DNA from 2 places in the Marinobacter excellens LAMA 842 genome. Region 2 is predicted to be linked to the other one. Evidence: riboswitches for the same ligand, from Rfam matches in the RefSeq annotation. Region 2 holds a riboswitch; the other holds the start of a gene.

Region 1 (6,130 bases), on a different contig from region 2:
CCTGGTCGCCACTGGTCAGTGCAGCAGCTACCTGGCCCGGGCCAAGGGCGGATTTTTCGGCCATATTGGCAGTACTGGGGCCGATAATCTGGTGAATGACGCCGGGGAGCATGGGTACCTCTCCGACCGTGCCCAGGTTCACAACTTCCAGGCTGGCGCCGAGTTCCCTGGCCATAACGCTGATGGCTGCGCCACCGCCGGCGAAGTTGGCAACCATCTGGGCGGTGACCTCCTGGGGAAAAGCGGAAACACCTTCAGCACATACGCCATGATCACCGGCAAACACTACCATGCGGACAGGATCAACGGTTGGCCTGTCTGTGCCGTTCAGGGCTGCCAGGGTAATCGCCAGCTGTTCCAGTTGCCCGAGAGAGCCTGGCGGTTTGGTCAGAACCTGCTGTCGCGCTGCGGCAAGCGCGGCGTGTTCGGCTGAGGGGGCGGGGGGCGGTGTTAGCCAGCTTTGAGGCAGGGCCATGACGATGATTCCTTGTGGGCGGAAAACCGAGGATGGTTATACCGGGAGGCGAAGGTGTCAAGATCAGGCTCCACTCGGTTAGACTTGCCAGCATCTGATTCATGGAGCCCACATTTGGAAACGTTTCTGGTTGCGGTGTTGGTATGTGTCGCGGCGGTTGCACTGGACTGGTTGGTTGGTGAACCGCGCCGGTGGCACCCTCTGGCAGGCTTTGGCCGTTGGGCCTCGGTGGCGGAAGCTGGCCTGAATGGCCAGCCGCAGGCCGCCGCAAGGAGCCTGTGCCTGGGTGCGCTGGCAACCGCGATCGTCGTCACGCCGGTGCTGGCACTGGCTGTAGCACTGCAATTCTGGCTGGGCGGCTGGCTATGGTTGGTGGCTCAAGTGGCCGGCGTATGGCTCGCAATGTCGTTACGGGGGCTGGCGGAACATGGCCGGGCGGTGTCCACGGCATTGACTGCGGGCGACGGTGACCAAGCCAGGAGAGCGGTGGGGTGGATTGTCAGCCGGGATGCAGCGGCGCTGTCCGACGAGGGGGTGGCCGCGGCTGCCTCGGAATCCATGCTGGAGAATGGTGCCGATGCGGTGTTCTCGAGTCTGTTCTGGTACCTGCTTGCCGGGCTGCCGGGTGTGGTTTTGCACCGATTGATCAATACCCTGGACGCCATGTGGGGCTATCGCAACTCACGATTTCTTTACTTCGGCCGGTTTGCCGCCAGGCTGGATGACCTCATGAACTGGCTGCCTGCCCGGCTGACAGCCCTCACTTATGCGCTGTTGGGAAGTACCCGGGTGGCGCTCCGTTGTTGGCGTACCCAGGCAAGAGCCTGGGATAGCCCCAATGCCGGGCCAGTGATGTCGGCCGGGGCGGGCGCCCTTGGTGTGACCCTCGGCGGACCGGCGCCCTATGCCAACGGCATCAAGGAACGGCCAGTGTTAGGTCGTGGCCCCGGGGCTTCGGCAGCGACAATCGAAGGTGCTATTGCCCTGGTACAGCGCGGGGTAATGCTCTGGTTGTCGGTGCTGCTCGTCCTCGCCCTTGCCTGCAGCTGGGTGGTGCCTGGAGGTGCCGGATGACGGCTTTCGACCTTCCTGAATCCCCGGAGCATGGCGGGCGGTTACAGGCTGCAATACAGCGTTGGGGCATCCCCCGCGAGCAATGGCTTGATCTGTCCACCGGCATCAATCCGGTACCCTGGCCGGTGCCGGCCATTCCACCGGAGGTATGGCAAAGACTGCCAGAGCCGGACGATGGGCTGGAGGAGATCATCCGTTCCTGGGCAGGTGCGCCCGAGCGGGCCAGCTGCCTGCCGGTGGCGGGATCCCAGGCGGCGATCATGGCCCTGCCCGCCGTGCGCGCCAGGGTGCATGGTCTTGGTCGAGTGGCGGTGCCCGTGCCGGGATATCGCGAGCACGGTCATGCCTGGCGTCGCGCCGGTTTCGAGGTGGTGGCGATTCCTGAGCAGGCAATAGAGCAAGACGATCTGACCTGGCTGGATTCTGTGGACGTGGTGGTGTGGATACAGCCGAATAATCCGACCGGGCAGCTGGTCGATCCGGCCCGTCTTCTGCTATGGCACCAACGATTGCAGGCACGTGGGGGCTGGCTGGTACTTGATCAGGCCTTTGTTGAGGGAGAGCCCGGACACGGTTTGGAACCCTGGGCGGGCGCGCCGGGTCTGATACTTCTGCGATCTCTGGGCAAGTTTTTCGGCCTGGCCGGAATGCGCGCCGGGGCTGTGTTGGCTGAACCTGAGCTGACCCGTGCGCTGGCTTTTGAATTGGGCCCCTGGACCGTCAGTGGCCCGGCGCGTTACCTGATGGCAAGAGCTCTGGCTGACAGGGCATGGCAGATAGAGGCGCTGGGCAGGCTGCAGACGTCACGGCTGCGGATGGACGGCCTGCTCAGGAAATCTGGCATGCCAGCAACCAACGGTACGTTGCTGTTTCGCACGGTCCATCACGAAAACGCAGCACCAATAGCGGATGAGTTGGCTCGTCGTGCCATTCTGGTCAGGCGTTTTGATGAGCCGCCAGCCCTGCGCTTCGGTTTGCCGCCTGATGAGTCCGGTTGGCAACGTCTGGGAAGTGCGTTGTCTGAATTAACATATCTCATTGACCACCCCCACCCGGGTTGATAGTCTTGCCCGCAATTTCAGGTGCTCTGAGCGTTCCAACCGGACTGGCGATAGTCCGGCGAATGCAGTGAGTGAAACGGGAAGCCGGTGAGAGCCCGGCGCTGCCCCCGCAACGGTAATCAGGTGAAAGGCAATCCAATGCGCCACTGTGCCTCTGGCATGGGAAGGTGATTGCCCCGGAGCATCAGCTCCACCTGGAAGCCCGGAGACCGGCCTGGAATTTGGAGCCCATGAGTTCCAGACACCTACGTTGCGGAGGGCAGCGGCGGTGGGTGAACCGGCCAATGCAACTGATCGACGCCCCTCCACCCTCCGTCAATACAGACATTTCTCCTCCGCATGAATCAGTATCAACCGCACGGGTGAGTGCGGTGCGAAGCGAGTGAAGAAATGAAGCGTTCCAAAGTCTTGTCTGCCCTTGTGTTCATGCCTTTTGCCCTACCGGCGAGTGGTTCAGAGTCTGAAGCCGCCCCGGATACTCTTGAACCTATTGTTGTAACTGCCACGCTTGGCCCCCGTACGGTGGGCGAAAGCCTGTCTTCGGTGACGGTCATCGAAGAAGAAACCATCCGTCGTGAGGCGCCTGCCGAGTTTACCGATCTGCTGGCGGCGCAGCCCGGCATTGATCTGGTCACTAACGGGTCATTTGGCAAGAACACCAGTGTATTCACTCGTGGCACTGCGAATGATTCCACGGTCTTTCTGGTTGATGGTGTGCGCCTTCGTTCTGCCACCAGCGGTGGCGCGCCCTGGCAGTATTTTCCAGCTGATCTGGTCGAGCGCGTGGAAATCGTCAGGGGCCCCCGCAGTGCACTCTATGGCGCTGACGCGGTAGGCGGTGTCATTCAGGCATTTACACTGGATCCAAAGCACGGTAACAGAGGGTGGGTTGAAACCGGAGCAGGCAATTTCAACACCCAGAAAACCAGTGCTGGCGCATCGGCGACTCACGGCGCAACCCGGTTCAGCCTCAGCGGGCTGCACAAGGAGACCGATGGCACCAGAATTGTGAAAGATGGCGAGGACAAAGGTTTTCGCAATACCGCTGGCGTCGGGCGTGTTGTGCATGAATTGCCGAGCGGAGGAGAGGCCAGTTTCGTCATCATGCAGTCACAGGGCAATACTGAATTTGACGGTGGCAACACGGATTTTATGATCCGGACCATCGGCGTCACATTGAATAACCCTGTCAGTGATTATTGGGCTACGTCCATCCAGCTTTCAGAATCCGCTGACGAGCAAGAAAGCTTCCGTAGTGCCGGCGATTCTGTATTCAACACCAAAACCCGAACCGCACGATGGGAAAATACGTTCACCGCCGGCGTGCACGAGCTTGCGGTCGGGGGAGAGCTACAATCCGACGAAGTGAAAAGCACCATCGAGTTCGATGAGAACAGTCGCACCAATGCCGCGTTGTTCACCCAACTGCGCTTGAACTTCGGCCCTTCCGATATTCAGTTGTCATTTCGCGGCGACGACAACGAGGCATACGGTCGACAGGAAACCGGTGGCATTGCCCTTGGCCACTCGTTTGACCGTTCCCATCGGGTGCGGCTGAGTTATGGCACCTCTTTCCGGGCGCCCACGTTCAATGATCTTTACTATCCTTTGGAGATCTTCGATTTCGGTGGCAGTTATGCCGGCAACCCGGATCTCAAGCCGGAGGAAGGCGCGTCCGTGGAGCTGGGGCTTAGCGGTCGTTACCAGAACTGGTACTGGGATGCCGCTCTTTATCAGCTGGACGTAGAGAATCTGATTGAACTACAGAGCATCAACGGGGATCTCCGGCCTGCCAACGTAAGTGAAGCCCGTATTCGTGGGGCGGAGCTGACCTCCGGTCTTCGTGCGAACGGTTGGGATCTTGGGGTCAAGCTCACCTTGATGGATCCGCGAGATCGTGACACGGATAACCGCCTGCGTCGTCGCAGTCACCAATCGCTGCGGGTAGACCTGGACCGCCAAATGGGCGCCTGGAGCCTGGGAGGCACCGCTCTGGCCAGTGGTTACCGCTACGACGATGCGAATAATCAGAATCGGTTACCAGGTTACGTCACCTTCAACCTCCGTGCAGGATGGGAGTTTGCTCCGGACTGGACAGCACGGCTGACGCTTCAGAACGTTACGGATAAGGAATACGCGACGGCAACCCGATTTGATGGTTCAGGCTACCTGGCGGCGGGAACCGCAGGGTTTCTTTCGATTCGCTATGACTTCCGATAAAACTGCATAATCTTGCCGGGGAGGCGCCAGTGGGAAAGCTTAAGGGTGTGAGCATACTGCTCGGCTGGATGCTGCTGGCATCTCCGGCCCTGGCATCCTATGTCTGCGCCACGGATGATCTGGGCGAGGAGATATGCCTGGAACACCCGGCAAAACGCATTGCCGCACTTTCGCCTGGGGCGACAGAACTGGCATGGGCGGCGGGCGCCGGTGATCAGGTAGTTGCCGTGGTGGCTTACAGCGATTATCCCCCGGCAGCCCGAGAGGTCGCTTCAGTGGGTAGCCATACCCGCATGGATATGGAACGGCTGCTGGAGCTGCAGCCGGATCTTGTGATTGGCTGGGTAACCGGGAATCCGACGGAGCAGCTGGTCACACTCAAGAATATGGGCGTCCCGGTGTTCTCCATTGAACCCCGGAGTTTTGAAGCTGTCTCCAACACCATTGAGCGCATCTCCATACTGGCAGGTACTGAAGCAGAAGGCTTTGCAGAGGCGGAGCGATTCCGTCAGGGCATTGCCGACTTGCAGGAGGCGTACGCCAAGGCTGATCCGGTGCCGGTGTTTTACCAGGTTTGGGATGAGCCCCTGATGACGGTCAACAGCCAGCACCTGATCGGTGAAATGATTGAACTTTGCGGTGGTGATAACGTGTTTGGTCAGCTGGACCGGCTAGTGCCGAGGATCAGTGCGGAAGCGGTGATTGCGGCGAATCCCGAGGCCATTCTGGCGGGTGGAATGGGTGAGGAGAATCGCCACTGGCTGGCGCGCTGGCAGGCATTCCCCAGTATCACTGCGACAGAGCGAAACAACCTCTTTTTTATTCCGCCGTCACTGGTTCAGCGACCGACTCCGAGAATGCTTGAGGGAACGCAATTGTTTTGCGAGAAACTGGAGGTGGCCCGTGGCCGACGGCCCTAGTGGAGTAGCCGTGTGATACGCCCGATCACCCTGCCCCTCACCGTTCTAGCCGTAGCCGGGCTGATCGCCATGGTGATGTCGGTCGGTATTGGCAGTGTCGCAATTGCACCTGCGGATGTGCTGTTGGTGTTTCTGGGTGAGGGCTCCAACCTGCACCGTACTCTGATTCTTGAGCTCCGGCTACCCAGAACGCTGTCGGCCTTTGCCACCGGAGGTCTGCTGGCGGTGGCCGGGGCATTGATGCAGGTGCTGCTGCGTAACCCGCTTGCCGATCCCTATGTGTTGGGGCTGTCCGGGGGTGCCGCCGTGGGGGCATTGCTGGCGATGTTGGCGGGGCTCGGCGGCGCGGTTATCTCCGGTTCTGCCTTTGCCGGTGCCAT
Region 2 (6,130 bases):
TTCACGCATGCGTTCGATCAGCAAATCCGGCACCCAGTTGGCGGTGTTCATGTCGTGGGTGCGGCGGCGTTCGTCACCGGTGTTTTTGCGCAGCTCCAGGAATTCCTCGATGTCCAGGTGCCAGCTTTCCAGGTAGGCACACACGGCGCCCTTGCGCTTGCCGCCCTGGTTGACCGCCACGGCGGTGTCGTTGACCACTTTCAAAAACGGCACCACGCCCTGGCTCTGGCCGTTGGTGCCTTTGATGTGGGAGCCCAGTGCACGTACTGGCGTCCAGTCGTTGCCCAGGCCGCCGGCCCATTTGGAGAGCAGCGCGTTATCCTTGATGGCGCCGTAGATACCTTCCAGGTCGTCCTGCACGGTGGTCAGGTAGCAGGAGGACAACTGGGAATGGCGGGTGCCGCTGTTGAACAGGGTAGGCGTGCTGGCCATGTAATCAAAGCTGGACAGCAGGTTGTAGAATTCGATGGCGCGGGCGTTGGGGTCGTCTTCCCGCAGGGCCAGGCCCATGGCGACACGCATGAAGAACACCTGGGGCAGTTCCAGGCGGGCTTTGTTCCAGTGCAGGAAGTAGCGGTCGTACAGGGTTTGCAGGCCCAGGAAACCGAACTGGTGGTCACGCTCGGGGATGATCGCCGCACCCAGGCGTTCCAAGTCAAAGGCGGCCAGGGCTTCGTCCAGCAATTCGTAACGAATTCCGGCGTGGATGAACGCGCTCAGGGCCTGTGGATAAACCTCTGCCAGCGGCTGGTTGCGGGGCAGGTCCAGGGCCTCAGCCGCTTCCAGGCGAAGCTGTTCCAGCAACAGGCGGGCGGTGACGGCGCTGTAGTCCGGCTCTTGCTCGATACGGCCACGGGCCGTCATGATCAGGGCGGAGAGCACTTCGGTTTCCTCAATGCCGTCATACAGGTTGCGCAGGGCTTCGTCGACCAGGGATTCGCCATCAATGCCCTCCAGGCCGGTGGCAGCCTGTTCTACCTGCAGTTTCATCAGGCCCAGGTCCAGAGGCGCCACGTTGCCGTCGGCTTTTTTCACGGTCAGGTGCGGGTGCGCTTCCATGGGCTCTTCGATGGCACGCTTGCGGGCGTGTTCTTCCCGGTAGAGCACGTAAGCCCTGGCCACCTTTTGCTCTTCGGCCCGCATCAGGGCCAGTTCCACCTGGTCCTGAATGTCTTCAATATGCACTTTACCGCCGGCTTTCAGGCGCCGGCTGATGGCCTGCACCACCTGTTCGGTTACCCGATGCACGGCGTCGTTGATGCGGGCAGAGCCGGCGGCTTTATCGCCTTCCACGGCCAGGAACGCTTTGGTCACCGCCACACTGATTTTGGCAGGATTGAATCCAACCAGGGTGCCGTTGCGTTTAATAACTTGAAGGGATTGGGTATCGGCGGCCGGGGCTTCGGCCAGAGCGGTGGCAGACATCGTGTTCTCCTGAAGTCGCGTCAGATTCCATTTAGCCTTCGCGAATGCAGGAGCACACCGTGCCTTGTTTCAGGGCAGGGATAACCGATCTGCTCACCTTGAGTCGCGAAGGTGCAGTACTGTTTCCCTGGCAGGTCTTCGGACTCAGGGGCGTGAATCGTGAGATTCGGCCTTACGTGGCGACTTCCCGGCGCTTGCCAGTGTCTTGATGCCACGCTCGTTCCCCAATACCGCTGCGCGTCAGTTCCGGATTCTCACCGGATTCCCGACTACCTTTATGCCTGAAGTGATCAGAGAATGATCACAACATATGGTAGTCAACCAAGGATTTGGTCACTATATACGGACTAATAGCCACTGACAAGGCACTTTATCGCAGGCCCGCTGTCTGCCATTGCAGTGGCCCGGAAACAAAAGGATAAGTCTATGAAGCGTTCATCACTGGCAGGCACTGCATGGGTGTTGGCTCTGCTATTGGCCAGCCCGTTACTGATGGCGCAGGAGTCTTTACTGCAACCCTTCTCCACCATGAGTTCATTATCCGATGGTTGGGAACCTCTGGAATTTCCCAGAATCGACCGGCACACGCGCTATGAGCTGGTCACGGACGACGGTGTTCAGGTGGTCAAGGCGAGCGCTGATAACAGCGCCTCCGGCCTGATTGCCCGATTGTCGTTAGAACCCGGCGAATCGCTGATTCTGCGCTGGCAATGGAAGGTGTCCAATGTGTTCGACCGGGGCGATGCCCGGAAAAAGTCCGGCGACGACTACCCGGCGCGAATCTACGTGGCCTTTGAATTCCAGCCCGACAAGGCAGGATTCTTTGAACGGGCCAAGCGCAAAACCGTGGAGGTGATGTTTGGCGAGTCCCTGCCGGGTAATGCCCTGAACTACATCTGGGCCAACCGGTTGCCGGAGCAATCCATTGTCGCCAACGCCTTCACCGACCAGACCATGATGGTGGCGGTCAATTCCGGCCCGGAGCAAACCGGTGAGTGGGTCACGGTGGAACGGGATATTGTGGCAGATTACCGGGAAGCGTTCGGGGAGAATCCCCCGCGCATTGTTGGCGTGGCCATCATGTCGGATGCGGATAATACCGGTGAACGGGCAACAGCGTGGTATCGGGATCTGGTGCTTGAGAAGCCGTGAATTGTGGATCGAAAAAAGGCCCCGTATCGGGGCCAAACACGTGAAACGTCGAATCGGCTGTCAGTGGCTGATCATCCACGGGCGCATCGAGGGAAACATTTTTTTACCGTCCGCGGTATAGAACAGCATGGATTTGCCCGGCTTCGGTGAGCCGCAACCACAACTTCGGCTGTGTTCCTTGTCGTGTGCCCTGCGATCGGCAGTCGAGAACACTGGCTCGTGTTTTGAGCGCTCGTTCCGGTCCTGAGCCGATCGTTTGGCCGGGTCCATGGCGGCAATCTCCGGAGGCAGCACTATGACACGGGGTGACAGTGCCTGGCAGGTCGGGCACTCCGCCGGCTTGGCGCAGTCTTCCATGGTGGCCAGCTGGTGGAACAACCCGTGTTCCCGACATTTGTAGTCATACACAGGCATGGTGCTTACTCCTTGTCTTTCGAAAGGGGCACGTCCATACCGCCACTGACTTTCTTCTGTGGGCCATCAGCTGACGGGTTGATGTCGAAATCAAAGATGCCGGTTGGCAGCCAGAGCGTTGCACAGGCATTGGGAATATCCACCACGCCGCTGATATGCCCCTCCACCGGCGCACACCCAAGGATCGCGTAAGCCTGTGCCCTGCTGTAGCCGAACTTGGTCATGTATTCGATGGCATTCAGGCAGGCCTGGCGATAGGCCACATGCACGTCCAGATAGTGCTGGCCGCCCTCTTCATCCACCGAGATGCCTTCAAAGATCACATAATCGTCATAGCGGGGCTTGATGGGGCTGGGCTTGAACACCGGGTTCTTGATGCCGTATTTACGCACGCCGTCTTTGATCAGGTTCACCCGCAAGTGAATCCAGCCAGCCATTTCGATGGCCCCACAGAACGTAATCTCACCATCACCCTGGCTGAAGTGCAGGTCGCCTACAGACAGTCCTGCGCCATCTACGTAGACCGGAAAATACACTTTGGAGCCACGGGAAAGATCCTTGATGTCGCAGTTGCCGCCATGCTCCCTGGGTGGCACGGTTCGCGCGGCCTCAGCGCCAGCCGCCTTGGCTGCGTCCCCTCTCATCTGGCCCATGTGGGCCGTTTCACCGTTAGGCAGAGTAGCCAACTCCGGCACACGGTCAGGGTCCGTTGCTACCAGGCCCGCTTCCCGCTTGTTCCATGTATCCAGAAGTTCCTTGGAAGGCAGGCAACCAATCAGTCCGGGGTGGATCAACCCGGCAAACTCCACGTTAGGAATATGCCGGGACTTGGTGAACATACCGTTGAAGTCCCAGATCGATTTCTGGGCTTCGGGAAAATGTTCCGTCAGAAAGCCACCGCCGTTCTGCTTGGAGAAGAAACCGTTGAAGCCCCACTGGCTCTCCTCAAACGTACCTATGTCCAGAATGTCGACTTCCAGCAGGTCACCCGGCTCTGCGCCTTCGACGCCAATGGGGCCGGACAGGAAATGCACCTGGCTGAGGTCGACATCACGCACGTCGTCGGCACTGTCGTTGTTCTTGATCTGGCCGCCGGTCCAGTCGTAACACTCCACGATAAAATCGTCACCGGGTTTGACGGTGGCCACCAACGGAATATCCGGGTGCCAGCGGTTGTGGACTTTGTCGTTCTCGTAGGCCGATTTATTCAGATCGATCTTGATGATGGTTTCAGCCATAGCGGGCGCTCCTGTACATTGGCTTGTCTGTTTGAATAACGCCTCTACTATCGGCTGCACGGCATTTCGGGGGTATTCGCCAAATACCCCCGGCGCCTACGTCATTCGACGTATTGGCGAACGCTGACCGCGTGTTTAATCACATCGGCTTCAAAGCGCTGGCTCTCCGGATGGGCCAGCAACGCCCGCGCAACCGCCGGCTCCAGGCGCTGGCGAAATGCCCGTAACATCTCCCGTGCGCCATAACGGCTGTCGTAGCCTCGGCAGAGCTCCCGGCGCAGATTCTCGGACAGAGTCAGTTCTGCTTTTTTGCGGGCCAGGCGCTTGTTCAGCCCCGCCAACTCGATATCCAGCAGCGCGTCCAGCCAGTTGTCGGTGAGGGTGTTGTAGTTCAGGATCTGGTCAATCCGGTTGAGAAACTCCGGATCAAAATGGCGCCGAAGCGCGGCATCCCGAATGGTTTCGCCAGAGCCGGGTGACAGCCCCAGCCACCGGCGCCAGCCTCGCTGATAGCGGTGATGGTGAGCCTCCGCATCCAATGCGCCGGCGTTACTGGTCATGAAGATCAGGGTATTGCGGAAGTCGATTTCTCGATTGCCGGAGGGGAATACCAACCGGCCAGTATCCAGCACGTTCAACAGGGTACGGACTACTTCCTTGCTGGCCTTTTCAATCTCGTCGAACAACACGATGCCGGGCTTGCTGAATGAGCCCTGAACCTTGTCCAGATCGAACAGGCTATGGCCTTCCTTGCTGCCCACGTAACCCGGCGGTGCGCCGGTGAGCGCCGCCGAATAATGTTCCTGTGCCAGGGTATTCATATCGATGCGGCACAGGCCATCGCGGTGGCCATGAATGGCCTCGGCAATCAGCCTTACCGTTTCGGTTTTGCCCACACCGGTCGGGCCAAGAAACAGGTGCACCGCCAGCGGCCGGTTGTCCTCACCTATGTCGGCTTTCACCCGCACCAGCATCGACTCCATCGCCGTGAGCGCCTCATCCTGGCCCACAATGTTTGCTCGCAAACGGGCCATCACAGCCTCAGGCTCGAAGCGAAACCGGGAAGCACGAACCGGGCCTGAGGCGGCCCGGTTCTTGTCATTGGTCTCCCGGTTGGCTTCCAGCCGTTCGTTGATAAACGGCATCTGTGCCTCCCGGGCTTAAGCCCCAGCGGATTTTTCCTTGCCGTCAAACGGCAGCTCGCCCACCGGGCACTCAGCCGTGCCCACGGTTTTGCGGGTCATGGCTTCGACATTCTCCTGCGCCTTCTGCGCATCCATCACCCAGGTGCGGTAGAACTCAAACGGACAATCCGCAATGCCCTTGTCGCCATCGCCGGAGGCATGCACGCCGGTGTAACCGCGATGCAGCAGCTTAAACAAATGGTTCTGGGACTGATCATTCTGGCGGGCATCACGAATCTGACTGACCGAGAGCTGGGCGTACTGCACCCCCATATCCTCCTCACCGCACTCACCCAGAGTGCGACCATCAAAGCCGATGATCGCGGAGTGCCCGAAGTAGGAGTAAACGCCATCAAAACCACTGGCGTTGGCCACTGCCACATAGCAGTTATTGGCCCAGGCCATGCTCTTGGCCATCATGATCTGCTGCTCCTTGGCCGGGTACATATAGCCCTGGCAGCGCACAATCAGCTCCGCACCCTTCATGGCGCAATCCCGCCAGATCTCCGGATAATTGCCATCGTCACAGATGATCAGACTGATCTTCATCCCCTTGGGCCCCTCGGTCACATAGGTGGTGTCGCCGGGATACCAGCCCTCAATCGGACACCAGGGAATGCACTTGCGGTACTTCTGAACAATCTCGCCTTCATTGTTGATCAACACCAGCGTGTTGTAGGGCGCCTTGTTCGGGTGATCCTCATGCCGCTCCCCGGT

What was found. A riboswitch is a leader RNA that binds a small molecule or an ion and turns the genes downstream of it on or off. The one in region 2 is predicted to bind cobalamin.
Region 1: linked by a shared signal. The riboswitch ahead of J122_RS03890 (TonB-dependent receptor domain-containing protein) and the one ahead of J122_RS16250 (ribonucleoside-diphosphate reductase subunit alpha) in region 2 are both predicted to bind cobalamin.

The regions. Positions count from the first base shown of each region.
Region 1 covers NZ_LOCO01000003.1:62,080-68,209, reverse strand. The annotation lists gene cobT (nicotinate-nucleotide--dimethylbenzimidazole phosphoribosyltransferase) at 1-475, opposite strand, end outside; gene cbiB (adenosylcobinamide-phosphate synthase CbiB) at 590-1,549, shown strand; gene cobD (threonine-phosphate decarboxylase CobD) at 1,546-2,610, shown strand; cobalamin riboswitch at 2,650-2,843, shown strand; gene J122_RS03890 (TonB-dependent receptor domain-containing protein) at 3,001-4,830, shown strand; gene J122_RS03885 (cobalamin-binding protein) at 4,899-5,750, shown strand; gene J122_RS03880 (FecCD family ABC transporter permease) at 5,820-6,130, shown strand, end outside.
Region 2 covers NZ_LOCO01000023.1:53,765-59,894, reverse strand. The annotation lists gene J122_RS16250 (ribonucleoside-diphosphate reductase subunit alpha) at 1-1,425, opposite strand, end outside; cobalamin riboswitch at 1,537-1,735, opposite strand; gene J122_RS16245 (DUF3047 domain-containing protein) at 1,852-2,577, shown strand; gene J122_RS16240 (FmdB family zinc ribbon protein) at 2,638-2,991, opposite strand; gene fmdA (formamidase) at 2,997-4,229, opposite strand; gene J122_RS16230 (AAA family ATPase) at 4,331-5,374, opposite strand; gene J122_RS16225 (aliphatic amidase) at 5,390-6,130, opposite strand, start outside.